Regions from separate parts of the Kitasatospora sp. NPDC004614 genome, predicted to be linked through region 3. Evidence: predicted binding sites of a transcription regulator. Region 3 holds the regulator's gene; each other region holds the start of a gene.
What was found. The regulator HrcA, encoded in region 3, represses chaperone genes, less so after heat shock. The targets are predictions, from matches to a motif close to TTNGCACTCNGNNNNNCNGAGTGCNAA.
Positions count from the first base shown of each region.

Region 1: a site for HrcA is predicted at 2,775-2,801, ahead of groL (chaperonin GroEL). Genes of this name have one in related genera too.
Region 2: a site for HrcA is predicted at 2,457-2,483, ahead of groES (co-chaperone GroES). Genes of this name have one in related genera too.

Region 1 covers NZ_JBIALR010000014.1:132,635-136,951, forward strand. The annotation lists gene ACFYST_RS25945 (hypothetical protein) at 1-458, shown strand, start outside; gene ACFYST_RS25950 (hypothetical protein) at 525-884, opposite strand; gene groL (chaperonin GroEL) at 996-2,618, opposite strand; gene ACFYST_RS25960 (cold-shock protein) at 2,941-3,147, opposite strand; gene ACFYST_RS25965 (MoaD/ThiS family protein) at 3,736-4,014, opposite strand; gene thrC (threonine synthase) at 4,047-4,317, opposite strand, start outside.
Region 2 covers NZ_JBIALR010000015.1:109,058-113,374, reverse strand. The annotation lists gene groL (chaperonin GroEL) at 273-1,907, opposite strand; gene groES (co-chaperone GroES) at 2,008-2,313, opposite strand; gene ACFYST_RS26955 (hypothetical protein) at 2,572-2,907, shown strand; gene ACFYST_RS26950 (methyltransferase domain-containing protein) at 3,083-4,261, shown strand; gene ACFYST_RS26945 (polysaccharide deacetylase family protein) at 4,237-4,317, opposite strand, start outside.
Region 3 covers NZ_JBIALR010000003.1:464,556-468,872, forward strand. The annotation lists gene ACFYST_RS11565 (16S rRNA (uracil(1498)-N(3))-methyltransferase) at 1-641, opposite strand, end outside; gene dnaJ (molecular chaperone DnaJ) at 733-1,872, opposite strand; gene hrcA (heat-inducible transcriptional repressor HrcA) at 1,942-3,015, opposite strand; gene htpX (zinc metalloprotease HtpX) at 3,288-4,211, shown strand; gene ACFYST_RS11585 (hypothetical protein) at 4,265-4,317, shown strand, end outside.

The DNA.
Region 1 (4,317 bases), on a different contig from region 3:
GCCACGCCGAGAACCCGGACGCCGTCCGGCTGGCCGCCTGGTTCCACGACGCCGTCTACCGGCCCGACCGCTCCGAGAACGAAGAACGCAGCGCCGCCCTCGCCTGCCGCGCCCTGCGCGAGGCGGGCCTGCCCGAACCCCTGGTCCACGAGGTCGACCGCCTGGTCCGACTCACCGTCACCCACCACCCCGCGCCCGGCGACCACAACGGCGAAGTCCTCTGCGACGCCGACCTCGCCGTCCTCGGCTCACCCCCCGACCGCTACGCGGCCTACACCGCCGCCATCCGCGACGAATACTCCTTCGTCCCCCCGAACGCCTTCCGCGAGGGCCGCACCGCGATCCTCCACCACCTCCTCGCCCTCCCCGCCCTCTACCGCACCCCCGAGGCCCACGCCCGCTACGACGCGCAGGCGCGGGCGAACATGCAGCACGAACTCACGGAGCTGGCCGGGTAAGAGGGCGGGCGTGAGAACTGTGCGAGTGCGAGACCAGGGGCGCGAGCGGATGCGAAGCGCCTGCTGTCAGTCGAGCTCCCCCACCGCCGCGACGATCAGACCCTTCTTGCCGCACACCCAGTGCGGATCCGCCCCCAACTCCGGCTCCACGCCCAGCGCGTGCGGGTCGTCCTCCGCCGCACAAGCCGCGCACAACGGCCACCGCCCGTACGACTCCAGCAGCGCGTCCTGCACGTCCTGCGCGATCAGCCCGAGCACGAACTCGCAGCCGTCCGGCCACTGTTCGAGCCACCAGCGGCGGTGGGTGACGGCGTCCTCGACCAGCGAGACGATCGCGGCGTCGGCGACGTCCCGCGCGGTGAGGTCGGCGAGGATCAGCGCGCGGGCGCTGTGCAGGGCGGCTTCGATCTTCTCGTTGCTGGACATCCGCCCATTGTCCCAAACCGCCGCCACGACCCGGAAACGCCGCAAGGGCGGCCTCCCGAAGGAGACCGCCCTCACGGCGTGAGACTGACCGATCCAACCGGTGAGGTCGGATCAGAAGTCCATGTCACCGCCCGGCATGCCGCCGCCGGCGGCCGCGGAGGCCTTCTCCGGCTTGTCGGCGATGACGGCCTCGGTGGTGAGGAACAGCGCCGCGATGGAGGCGGCGTTCTGCAGGGCGGAGCGGGTGACCTTGGCGGGGTCGATGATGCCGGAGGCGATCAGGTCGACGTACTCGTTGGTCGCGGCGTTCAGGCCGTGGCCGGCGGGCAGGTTGCGAACCTTCTCGACCACGACGCCGCCCTCGAGGCCGGCGTTGGTGGCGATCTGCTTGATCGGGGCCTCGAGCGCCACGCGGACGATGTTGGCACCGGTGGCCTCGTCGCCGTCCAGCTCCAGCTTCTCGAACGCGACACCGGCCTGCAGCAGGGCGACGCCACCACCGGCGACGATGCCCTCCTCGACGGCGGCCTTGGCGTTGCGCACCGCGTCCTCGATGCGGTGCTTGCGCTCCTTGAGCTCGACCTCGGTGGCCGCGCCGGCCTTGATGACGGCCACGCCGCCGGCCAGCTTGGCGAGGCGCTCCTGGAGCTTCTCGCGGTCGTAGTCCGAGTCGGAGTTCTCGATCTCGGCGCGGATCTGGTTGACGCGACCGGCAACCTGGTCGCTGTCGCCGCCACCGTCGACGATGGTGGTCTCGTCCTTGGTGATGACGACCTTGCGGGCGGTGCCCAGCAGGTCGACGCCGGCGTTCTCGAGCTTGAGGCCGACCTCCTCGGAGATCACGGTGCCGCCGGTCAGGATGGCGATGTCGCCCAGCATGGCCTTGCGGCGGTCGCCGAAGCCCGGGGCCTTGACGGCGACGGACTTGAAGGTGCCGCGGATCTTGTTCACGACCAGGGTCGACAGGGCCTCGCCCTCGACGTCCTCGGCGATGATGACGAGCGGCTTGCCGCTCTGCATGACCTTCTCCAGCAGCGGGAGCAGGTCCTTGACCGAGGAGATCTTGGAGTTGGCGATGAGGATGTACGGGTCCTCGAAGCTCGTCTCCATGCGCTCCAGGTCGGTGGCGAAGTAGGCGGAGATGTAGCCCTTGTCGAAGCGCATGCCCTCGGTGAGCTCGAGCTCCAGGCCGAAGGTGTTGCTCTCCTCGACGGTGATGACGCCTTCCTTGCCGACCTTGTCCATGGCCTCGGCGATGAGCTCGCCGATCTGGGTGTCGGCGGCCGAGATGGAGGCGGTGGAAGCGATCTGCTCCTTGGTCTCCACGTCCTTGGCCTGGGCCAGCAGCTGGTCGGAGACGGCGGCGACGGCCTTCTCGATACCGCGCTTCAGGGCCATCGGGTTGGCGCCGGCGGCGACGTTGCGCAGACCCTCGCGGACGAGCGCCTGGGCCAGCACGGTGGCGGTGGTGGTGCCGTCACCCGCGACGTCGTCGGTCTTCTTGGCGACCTCCTTGACGAGCTCGGCGCCGATCTTCTCGTACGGGTCCTCGAGCTCGATCTCCTTGGCGATGGAGACACCGTCGTTGGTGATGGTGGGGGCGCCCCACTTCTTCTCCAGAACGACGTTGCGACCCTTGGGGCCGAGCGTGACCTTCACGGCGTCGGCAAGCTGGTTCATGCCACGCTCAAGGCCGCGGCGGGCTTCCTCGTCAAAGGCGATGATCTTGGCCATTAGAAGTGGTCCTCCGGGACACGGTCGACTGCTCGGACCAAGGGGGTGCCCGCGACGGACGGCCCAGGAGAGCGGGGGTCTCGTCCCCTACCGCTTCCGGGGCCTCACCGGCCCGGTCCGTTGTCACTCTCACGCTGTGAGTGCTAACGCCAATGATTAGCACTCGGGGGTGTCGAGTGCAAGCCCATTCGCCGCGCTCCGACGCCCCTCCCGGGAAACCCGCAGGCAGGCCCGGGAACGCCGACAGGCCCGGACCCGGACGCGTCGCGCCGGGGCCGGACCTGCCGGGTCATAGCTGTGGTGTGTGCGGTCTACCGGGCCGTCAGGCGCCCGCGGCGCGGACCATGTCGGCCTGCGGACCCTTCTGCCCCTGCGAGATCTCGAACTCGACCCGCTGGCCCTCTTCCAGGGTGCGGTAGCCGTCCATCTGGATCGCGCTGTAGTGGACGAACACGTCCGCTCCACCGTCGACCGCGATGAAGCCGTAGCCCTTCTCGGCGTTGAACCACTTGACGGTGCCCTGAGCCATTCCGAACTCCCCTTGTGCTGTGCTGGCCCTTCAGAGATCCGCGGGACGCGGACCCGGAGGTCTGGAAGGCCGGCCTGTGGGGACTCCCCCCCGCACGGCGCAGCCTCGTGTCGCGGCTGAATGTATCCGGATATGCGCCCTCTGCAACAGGCCCTAATTTCACGGAAAGTCCGTACCCCACACCGGATATGACGGGTCGAAAGGTATATGGCCCGACAATTGCCACCGGACATAACGGACGTGTCGCCGCAAATCGTCGAAAGAATTCTGACGGCGGCCTGACAGGTCGGGCGGTGAACGGTCCGGCGCATGTCTCAGAGCGCGGGACGGGACGGGGCCGGCGCGAGGTGCGGTGCGGGAAAAATCGAGGATTGGAACGGGCCGTGGCGGGGAACGGCTCCACCGGCACTCTACTCCCCCGCGAACGCGGGAATTCCAGCGACCCGCCAGGTCGGAATCACGGCTGCCCGCGCGCCCGGCCGATGTGCGAAGCCGCCGCCGGGCGGCTCGGAAATCGAATTCCGAGCCCGCGCCCGACGGCGGCGGAACGAATACGCGGGGCGGCCCCACCGGCCGCCCGGAGCTGCCTCAGCAGCCGCCGGCCACCGCCGGAATGATCGACACCGAGGCGCCGTCCTTGATCTCGGTCTCCAGGCCCTCGGCGAAGCGCACGTCGTCGTCGTTGACGTACACGTTCACGAAGCGGCGCAGCTTACCGGTGTCGTCCAGCAGGCGGGCGGCGATGCCGGTGTGGTTCGCCTCCAGGTCGGCGATGACGGCTGCCAGGGTGGCGCCCTCGGCGGTCACCTCGGCGGCGCCGCCGGTGTAGGTGCGGAGGATGGTGGGGATGCGGACGGTGGCGCTCATGGGGGTGCTCCTAGAAGAAAGTCGTGGGGGGATCAGGCGGAGACGAGACCGGCGGCGCGGAAGGACTCCAGCGTCGGGCGGATCACTGCGGTCATGCCGGAGTCGGCGACCGCGTCGAGGGTCTTCAGGCCGTCGCCGGTGTTGATCGCGACGGTCTCCTTGCTCGGGTCGAGCTGCCCGGTCTCGACCAGCTTCTTCAGCACGCCGACGGTGACGCCGCCCGCGGTCTCGGCGAAGATGCCCTCGGTGCGGGCCAGCAGCTTGATCGCCTCGACCACCTGCGCGTCGGTGACGTCCTCGACC
Region 2 (4,317 bases), on a different contig from region 3:
AGAGGGAGAGCCAGGGTGCGGATCCAGGGAGAGCACCACCAGGGGCGCGTGGGGGTACCTCCCAGCCCCCAAGGGCTGGGGGAGAACTGCGCGGCCAGCCATGCACCGTCCGCACTCGACCACCATCGTCCAGCCCCACCCGCCTCCGCCCACGCGAAAGGGGCGCGAGGAACCGGCGGTCCCAGCCTCGCACTACGAGAGTGCATGGCCGGTCGCGCAGTTCCTCGCGCCCCTGGGGCTGCTGCCCCTAACGCCTAGCTGTCAGCAGACGCTCAGTGGCTGTGGCCGTGCCCACCGTGCGAGTGGCCGTGGCCCGCGGCCTCTTCCTCTTCCTTCTTCTCGACCACGAGGGTCTCGGTGGTGAGGAGGAGGGAGGCGATGGAGGCGGCGTTCTCCAGGGCGGAGCGGGTGACCTTGACCGGGTCGATGACGCCGGCCTTGACCAGGTCGCCGTACTCGCCGGTGGCGGCGTTGTAGCCCTGGCCCGGCTCGAGCTCGGAGACCTTGGAGGTGATGACGTAGCCCTCGAGGCCGGCGTTCTGGGCGATCCAGCGCAGCGGCTCGACCAGGGCGCGGCGGACCACGGCGACACCGGTGGCCTCGTCGCCGGACAGGCCGAGGCCGTCCTCCAGGACCTTCGCGGCGTGCACCAGCGAGGCGCCACCACCGGCGACGATGCCCTCCTCGACCGCGGCGCGGGTCGCGGAGATGGCGTCCTCCAGGCGGTGCTTGCGCTCCTTGAGCTCGACCTCGGTGGCCGCGCCGACCTTGATCACGCAGACGCCACCGGCCAGCTTGGCCAGGCGCTCCTGCAGCTTCTCGCGGTCCCAGTCGGAGTCGGTGTTGGCGATCTCGGCCTTGATCTGGGCCACGCGGCCGGCGACCTCGGAGGAGTCACCGGCGCCGTCGACGACGATGGTCTCGTCCTTGGTGACGGTGATGCGGCGGGCGGAGCCCAGCACGTCCAGGCCGACCTGGTCGAGCTTGAGGCCGACCTCCTCGGAGATGACCTGGCCACCGGTCAGGGTGGCGATGTCGCCGAGGATGGCCTTGCGGCGGTCACCGAAGCCGGGGGCCTTGACCGCGACCGCGTTGAAGGTGCCGCGGATCTTGTTGACCACCAGGGTGGACAGCGCCTCGCCGTCGACGTCCTCGGCGATGATCAGCAGCGGGCGGGAGCCGCCGGCCTGCAGGACCTTCTCCAGCAGCGGCAGGAGCTCCTGGATCGAGGAGATCTTGCCCTGGTTGATCAGGATGTACGGGTCCTCCAGGACGGCTTCCTGGCGCTCCGCGTCGGTGACGAAGTACGGCGACAGGTAGCCCTTGTCGAACTGCATGCCCTCGGTGAACTCGAGCTCGACGCCGAAGGTGTTCGACTCCTCGACGGTGATGACACCGTCCTTGCCGACCTTGTCGATCGCCTCGGCGATCAGCTCGCCGACCTGGGTGTCCTGCGCGGAGAGGGAGGCGACGGCGGCGATGTCGTCCTTGCCCTCGATCTCGCGGGCGACCGACAGCAGGTGCTCGGAGACGGCGGCGACAGCCTTGTCGATGCCCTTCTTCAGGGCGGCCGGGCCGGCGCCGGCGGCGACGTTGCGCAGACCCTCGTTGACCAGGGCCTGGGCCAGCACGGTGGCGGTGGTGGTGCCGTCACCCGCGACGTCGTTGGTCTTGGTGGCGACCTCCTTGACCAGCTGCGCGCCGAGGTTCTCGTACGGGTCGTCGAGCTCGACCTCGCGGGCGATGGTCACACCGTCGTTGGTGATGGTGGGGGCGCCGAACTTCTTGTCGATGACGACGTTGCGGCCCTTGGGGCCGATGGTCACCTTGACGGTGTCGGCCAGCTTGTTGACGCCGCGCTCCAGCGAGCGGCGGGCATCCTCGTTGAACTGCAGGGTCTTCGCCATGATCCCGTTTCCTCAGGGTGTGGTCTGCGTACGTGGAGCAACAACCGCGCCCCGGGCCCCTGTCAGTGCTGACACGGATCCGGGGCGGGCTGGGGACGTCTTACTTCTCGATGATGGCGAGAACGTCGCGAGCCGAGAGGACGAGGTACTCCTCGCCCTGGTACTTCACCTCGGTGCCGCCGTACTTCGAGTACAGGACGATGTCACCGACGGCGACGTCGAGCGGCAGACGCTGGCCGTCCTCGAAGCGGCCCGGGCCGACAGCCAGGACGACACCCTCCTGGGGCTTCTCCTTGGCAGTGTCCGGGATCACCAGGCCGGAGGCGGTGGTGGTCTCGGCGTCGAGCGGCTGGACCACAATGCGGTCCTCGAGCGGCTTGATGGCAACCTTGCTGCTGGTGGTCACGTCCGAGCTCCCCTTCGGAGATTACGGGGTTGTCTATCAGGTAGGTGGGCGAGGGTGCGCAGCTGCCGTCGCGGGGGTCAGGCACGCATCTTCGCGTTAGCACTCCCCCTGGGGGGAGTGCCAGGAACGACCTTAGGTCGCCGTTAGCACTCAGTCAACCAGAGTGCCAATGACGCCGTGTCGGATGTCGGCACCACACCCCCCGATTGAGTGCCGGTACTCAGGCGGCGGCGCCGGCCCGGGCGCCAGGATCGGCGCATGACGAAGACTCGACGCCCCGCAGGGCAGGACGCGTTCCACGCGGTGTGGATGGTGGCCGCGGAAGTGCCGCTGCTGGCCATGCTGCCGGGCATGCTGACCTGGGCGAGGTTCAGCTACGTGTGGGTCGCCGACCCTTCGGTCTTCGGCCCGCTGGGGCAGGTGCTCGGGGCGTTCTCGCTGATGCTGGCCGCGTCGGGACTGCTGCTCGCGCTCATGGTGCTGGCGACCGGCCTGGTGCTGCCGGCCCGCCGGGGACTGCGGATCGCACCGCTGGCGCTGCTGACGGTGGGGCCGCTGCTGGCGGTGGCGGCGCACTCGGTGCTGCGCCTCTGATCCTTCCGGGTTGTGCACGGGCGCTCAGGCGACGGCGCCGACTCCAGGTTCGGCATCGGCACATGACGAAGACCGTCCGCACGGCGGGATGTACGGCATGCGCTCCGGTTGACGGCGCTGGCAGCGATCGCGCTGCGGGTGATCACGGGGTGAGCGGGGCGGGGACAATGGTGGTGTGGAGATCGAGTCGTTCCGGGCGCTGCTGACCGAGCAGGGGCAGGCGCTGCTGGCGGAGTTGCGGGAGTTCACGGCGGACCAGGAGCTGGCGCTGGCGACCCGGCTGCGGCGGGATTACCCAGCGGAGCTGGTGCGGGCCGCGTTCGAGCAGGCGCGGTTGCGGCAGCGGGCGGAGGCGAAGTTCGGGGCGGACGCCCGGTCGATGTACTTCACCCAGAACGGGGTGGAGCAGGCGACCCGGCGCAGTGTGGCCGAGTGGCGGGCGGGTCGGTTCGCGGCGCTCGGGGTGAAGCGGTTGGCGGACCTGTGCTGCGGGATCGGCGGGGACGCGATCGCGCTGGCCCGGGCCGGGATCGCGGTGCTGGCGGTGGACCGCGACGAGCTGACCTGCGAGGTGGCGCGGGCGAACGCGGCGGCGCTGGGCGTGGCGGAGCTGGTGGAGGTGCGCTGCGCGGACGTCGCGGACATCGACACGGACGGCTTCGACGCGGTGTTCACCGACCCGGCGCGGCGCACCTCGCGCGGGCGGGTATTCGATCCGGAGGCGTATTCGCCGCCGCTGTCCTGGGCGGTGGAGGCCGCCCGGCGCACCCCGTTCGGCGCGTTGAAGGTGGCGCCGGGGATCCCGCACGAGCTGGTGCCGGAGGGCGCCGAGGCGGAGTGGGTGTCGGACCGGGGCGAGGTGAAGGAGGCGGTGCTGTGGTTCGGCACCGGGGCCGCCGAGCCGTACCGGGCGACGGTGCTGCCGGGCCCGCACTCGCTGGCCGGCGGCGCGCTGCCGGATCCGCCGGTGGGCGAGGTCGGCCGGTACCTGTACGAGCCGGACGGCGCGGTGATCCGGGGCCGGATGGTCGCCGAGGTGGTGCGGCTGACGAACGGCCGGCTGCTCGACCCGATGATCGCGTACGTCACCTCGGACGAGCTGCACCCGACGCCGTACGCGCACGCCTACGAGCTGTCCGACGTACTGCCGTACAACGTCAAGAAGTTGAAGGCGCTGGTGAAGGAGCGCCGGATCGGCACCGTGGTGATCAAGAAGCGCGGGGCGTCGGTGGTGCCGGAGGAGCTGCGGCGGCAGCTGAAGCCGTCCGGGCCGAACTCGGTGACGGTGATCGTCGCCCGTACCGAGGCCGGCCCGGTGATGATGCTGGGTCAGCCGACGGGCTTGGCGATGTAGTCGTCGAGGCGGGCGACCGCGAAGCCCTGTTCCTGGATGCGGGCGAGCATCTCGCC
Region 3 (4,317 bases):
GCCTCGGCGAAAGCCGCGATCTCCTCCGGCGACACCCCGCCCTCCGGCCCGACGATCAGCACGATCTCGCCGGAGGCAGGAAGCTCCGCCGTGGCCAGCGGCAGCGAACCTTCCTCGTGCAGGACGGCGGCGAAGGAGGCCTTCGACAGCAGCGGAAGCAACTGCCGCGTGGTCATCAGGTCGTGCACCTCGGGAAAGCGCAGCCGTCGCGCCTGCTTGCCCGCCTCGCGCGCGGTCGCCCGCCACTTGGCGAGCGCCTTCGCGCCGCGCTCGCCCTTCCACTGGGTGATGCACCGGGAGGCCGCCCACGGCACCACCGCGTCGATGCCGGCCTCGGTCATCGTCTCGACGGCGAGTTCGCCGCGGTCGCCCTTGGGCAGCGCCTGGACGACGGTGATCCGGGGCGCGGGCGCAGCCTCCTCGCGTACGGCGGCGACCAGCACGTCCAGCGCGTCCTTGCCGTGCACCGCGGCGACGGTGCCGTCCGCGCCGCAGCCGTGTCCGTCGGCGAGGGTGACGGCCTCGCCGGGCTCCAGGCGCTTGACGGCGACGGCGTGCCGCCCCTCGGGGCCGTCGAGGCGGACGGTGGCGCCGGGGGTGGCGCCCGCCAGGTCGTCGACGACGAACACCGGTGCGGTCATCGGAACAGGAACCCTCTCGCGGAAAGAACAACAAAAAAACCCGGGCCGGAAGCGGTGGCGTGCACCACTCCCGGCCCGGAAGGAACGGGTCTCACCGGCCGTTGAAGGCGTCCTTCAGCCGGGAGAACAGGCCCTGCTGGCCGGGTGCGAACTGGCCGGACGGCCGCTCCTCGCCGCGGAGCATGGCGAGCCGCCGCAGCAGCTCCTCCTGCTCCGGGTCGAGCTTGGTGGGCGTCTGCACCTCGACGTGCACTATCAGGTCGCCCCGGCCGCCACCGCGCAGGTGGGTGATGCCGCGGCCGTGCAGCGGGATCGACTGGCCGGACTGGGTGCCGGGCCGGATGTCGACCTCTTCCAGGCCGTCCAGGGTCTGCAGCGGCACCTGGGTGCCGAGTGCGGCGGCCGTCATCGGGATGGTGACGGTGCAGTGCAGGTCGTCACCGCGGCGCTGGAAGACGGCGTGGCTGGTCTCGGCGATCTCCACGTACAGGTCGCCGGCGGGGCCGCCGCCGGGGCCGACCTCGCCCTCGCCGGCCAGCTGGATCCGGGTGCCGTTGTCGACACCGGCGGGGATCTTCACCGTGAGGGTGCGGCGGGCGCGGACCCGGCCGTCGCCCGCGCACTCGGGGCACGGGGTCGGAACGACGGTGCCGAAGCCCTGGCACTGCGGGCAGGGCCGGGAGGTCATGACCTGGCCCAGGAAGGACCGGGTGACCTGGGAGACCTCGCCCTTGCCGCGACACATGTCACAGGTCTGCGCGGAGGTACCCGGCGCGGCGCCCTCGCCGTTACAGGTGGTGCAGGTGACGGCGGTGTCGACCTGGAGTTCCTTGGTGGTGCCGAACGCGGCCTCCTCCAGGGTGATCTCCAGTCGGATCATCGCGTCCTGCCCGCGGCGGGTGCGCGAACGCGGGCCGCGCTGGCCGGTCGCGGCGCCGAAGAAGGCGTCCATGATGTCGGAGAAGCCGAAGCCGGCCGCTCCGGCCCCGAAACCGCCCGCACCACCGCCGTTCGGCGACAGCGGGTCGCCGCCGAGGTCGTACACCTGACGCTTCTGCGGATCGGAGAGCACCTCGTAGGCGGCGTTGATCTCCTTGAACCGCTCCTGCGTCTTCGGGTCCGGGTTGACGTCCGGGTGCAGTTCACGGGCGAGGCGCCGAAACGCCTTCTTGATCTCGTCCTGCCCCGCGTCGCGTCGGACGCCGAGTACCGCGTAGTAGTCCGTGGCCACCAAATGCTCCGGTTTGTTCCGCCTCTAGAAGTGCTTGCGAGAACTGCGTGACGGTCTCACGCAGCCTTGTTATGACTCGTCCAGGATCTGGCCGACGTATCGCGCCACCGCTCGCACCGCCCCCATTGTGCCCGGGTAATCCATCCGGGTCGGACCGATCACACCCAGCTTTGCCACGCTCTGGTCGCCCGAACCGTAACCGACGGAGACCACCGACGTGGAATTCAGGCCTTCATAGGCGTTCTCGTGGCCGATCCGGACCGTCATCGCCGAGTCCCCGGTCTCACCCAGCAGGCGCAGCAGCACCACCTGCTCCTCCAGTGCCTCGAGCACCGGACGGATGGAGAGCGGGAAGTCGTGGTTGAACCGGGTCAGGTTGGCGGTGCCCGCCAGCATGATCCGTTCCTCGTTCTGTTCGGCGAGCGTTTCGAACAGCACGGTCAGCACGGTGCTGACCGAGGGCCGGTCGGCCGGTTCGAAACTGGCCGGCAGGTCCTCCAGGAGAGTCGGCACCTCGGGCAGCCGACAGCCGCCCGCCATGCCGTTCAGCCTGGCCCGCAGGTCTCCCAGCACGGTCTCGCCGACCGGGCCGGGGCAGTCCACCATCCGCTGCTCGACCCGGCCGGTGTTGGTGATCAGCACCAGCATCAGCTTGGTCGGGGTGAGCGAGACGAGTTCGATGTGCCGCACGGTGGAGCGGGTCAGCGACGGGTACTGGACCACCGCGACCTGCCGGGTCAGCTGCGCCAGCAGCCGCACCGTACGGGCCACCACGTCGTCCAGGTCGACCGCGCCCTCCAGGAAGTGCCGGATCGCCCGGCGCTCCGGGGGCGTCATCGGCTTCACCTCGGCGAGGCGGTCGACGAACAGCCGGTAGCCCTTGTCGGTGGGGATCCGGCCCGCGCTGGTGTGCGGCTGGTGGATGAACCCGTCGTCCTCCAGCGCGGCCATGTCGTTGCGCACCGTGGCCGGTGAGACGCCAAGGTTGTGGCGCTCCACCAGGGCCTTGGAGCCGACCGGCTCCTCGGTGCCCACGTAGTCCTGCACGATCGCGCGGAGCACGGCCAGCCGTCGCTCGTCCAACGGGCGCACGGACGGGCGCGTGTCGATCAGGCGGCCGTCGGGCTTGCCGTCGTCCGGCATGTGCACGCACCTCCGTCGTCGTCCGTTGAACCGGTGGTCGATCCTCTCTGGCACTCAACTGGGCAGAGTGCCAGAACCGTATCTGCCAGTGTACGGCCCGGGCCTGATGGCAGGAACGGTCCGCCGACGTGATCCTCGACCGAAAACCGCGCCAATCGACTCCCGCGGGCCGACGCGACCGCATTCCCATCGGATTCCCATCGTTTCGGATGGTGCCTGCGGGCCCCGCCGGTGGCAGCATCGAAGGCGAAGACGGCGAAGGAGGAGCAGCGATGTCGGCCTCACGGCAGCACTCCCGGTTCACCCCCGACCGCGGCCTGACCGGCCGGATGGTCACCACCATGTTCTTGATCGGCCTGCTCTATGTCGGCTTCACCGGGTTGCTGATCGTGCTGCTGCGCGGTGCCTGGCCCCTGGTGGTGCTGATCTCCGGCGGCCTGTTCGTCGCCCAGTTCTGGTTCTCCGACAAGATCACCGAACGGGCGATGGGCGCCCACCCGGTCTCCCCCGAGGAGTTCCCGCAGCTGCACGGCGCGGTCGACCGGCTGTGCGCACTCGCCGACATGCCCAAGCCGCGCGTCGCGGTCGCCCACAACGACATGCCCAACGCCTTCGCCACCGGCCGCAACCCGGACAACGCGGTGATCTGCGTGACCACCGGCCTGCTGCGCCGGCTGGAACCGGAGGAACTGGAGGGCGTCCTCGCCCACGAGCTCTCGCACGTCGCGCACCGCGACGTCGCGGTGATGACGGTGGCCGGATTCCTCGGCGTGCTGGCCGGCGCGATGACCCGGATCGCGCTGTACGGCGGAATGATGGGCGGCGGCAACCGGAACAGCAACGACTCCAACGCCGCGATCGCGATGATCATCGTCCCGCTGGTCTCGATGGTGGTGTACGCGATCAGCTTCCTGCTCACCCGGCTGCTCTCCCGCTACCGCGAGCTCGCCGCCGACCGGGCCGCCGCCCAGCTGACCGGGCGCCCCAGCGCACTGGCCTCCGCGCTGACCAAGGTGACCGGGCAGATCGCCGCCATCCCGACCGAGGACCTGCGCAAGGCCCAGCCGTACAACGCCTTCTACTTCGCGCCCGCGCTGAGCGCCAAGGAGACCGCCGCGCAGCTGTTCTCCACCCACCCGTCGCTGGAGCAGCGGCTGGCACAGCTGTCGAAGATCTCCTCCCAGCTCGGGCAGTGACCGCCTTGCCCGGGCAGTGACCGCCTTCCACCCTTGATCAAGGAGCTCGCCCCGTGGGATTCCTGGACGCCCTGTTCGGCCGCAGCAAGCCCGTGAAGCCGGACCT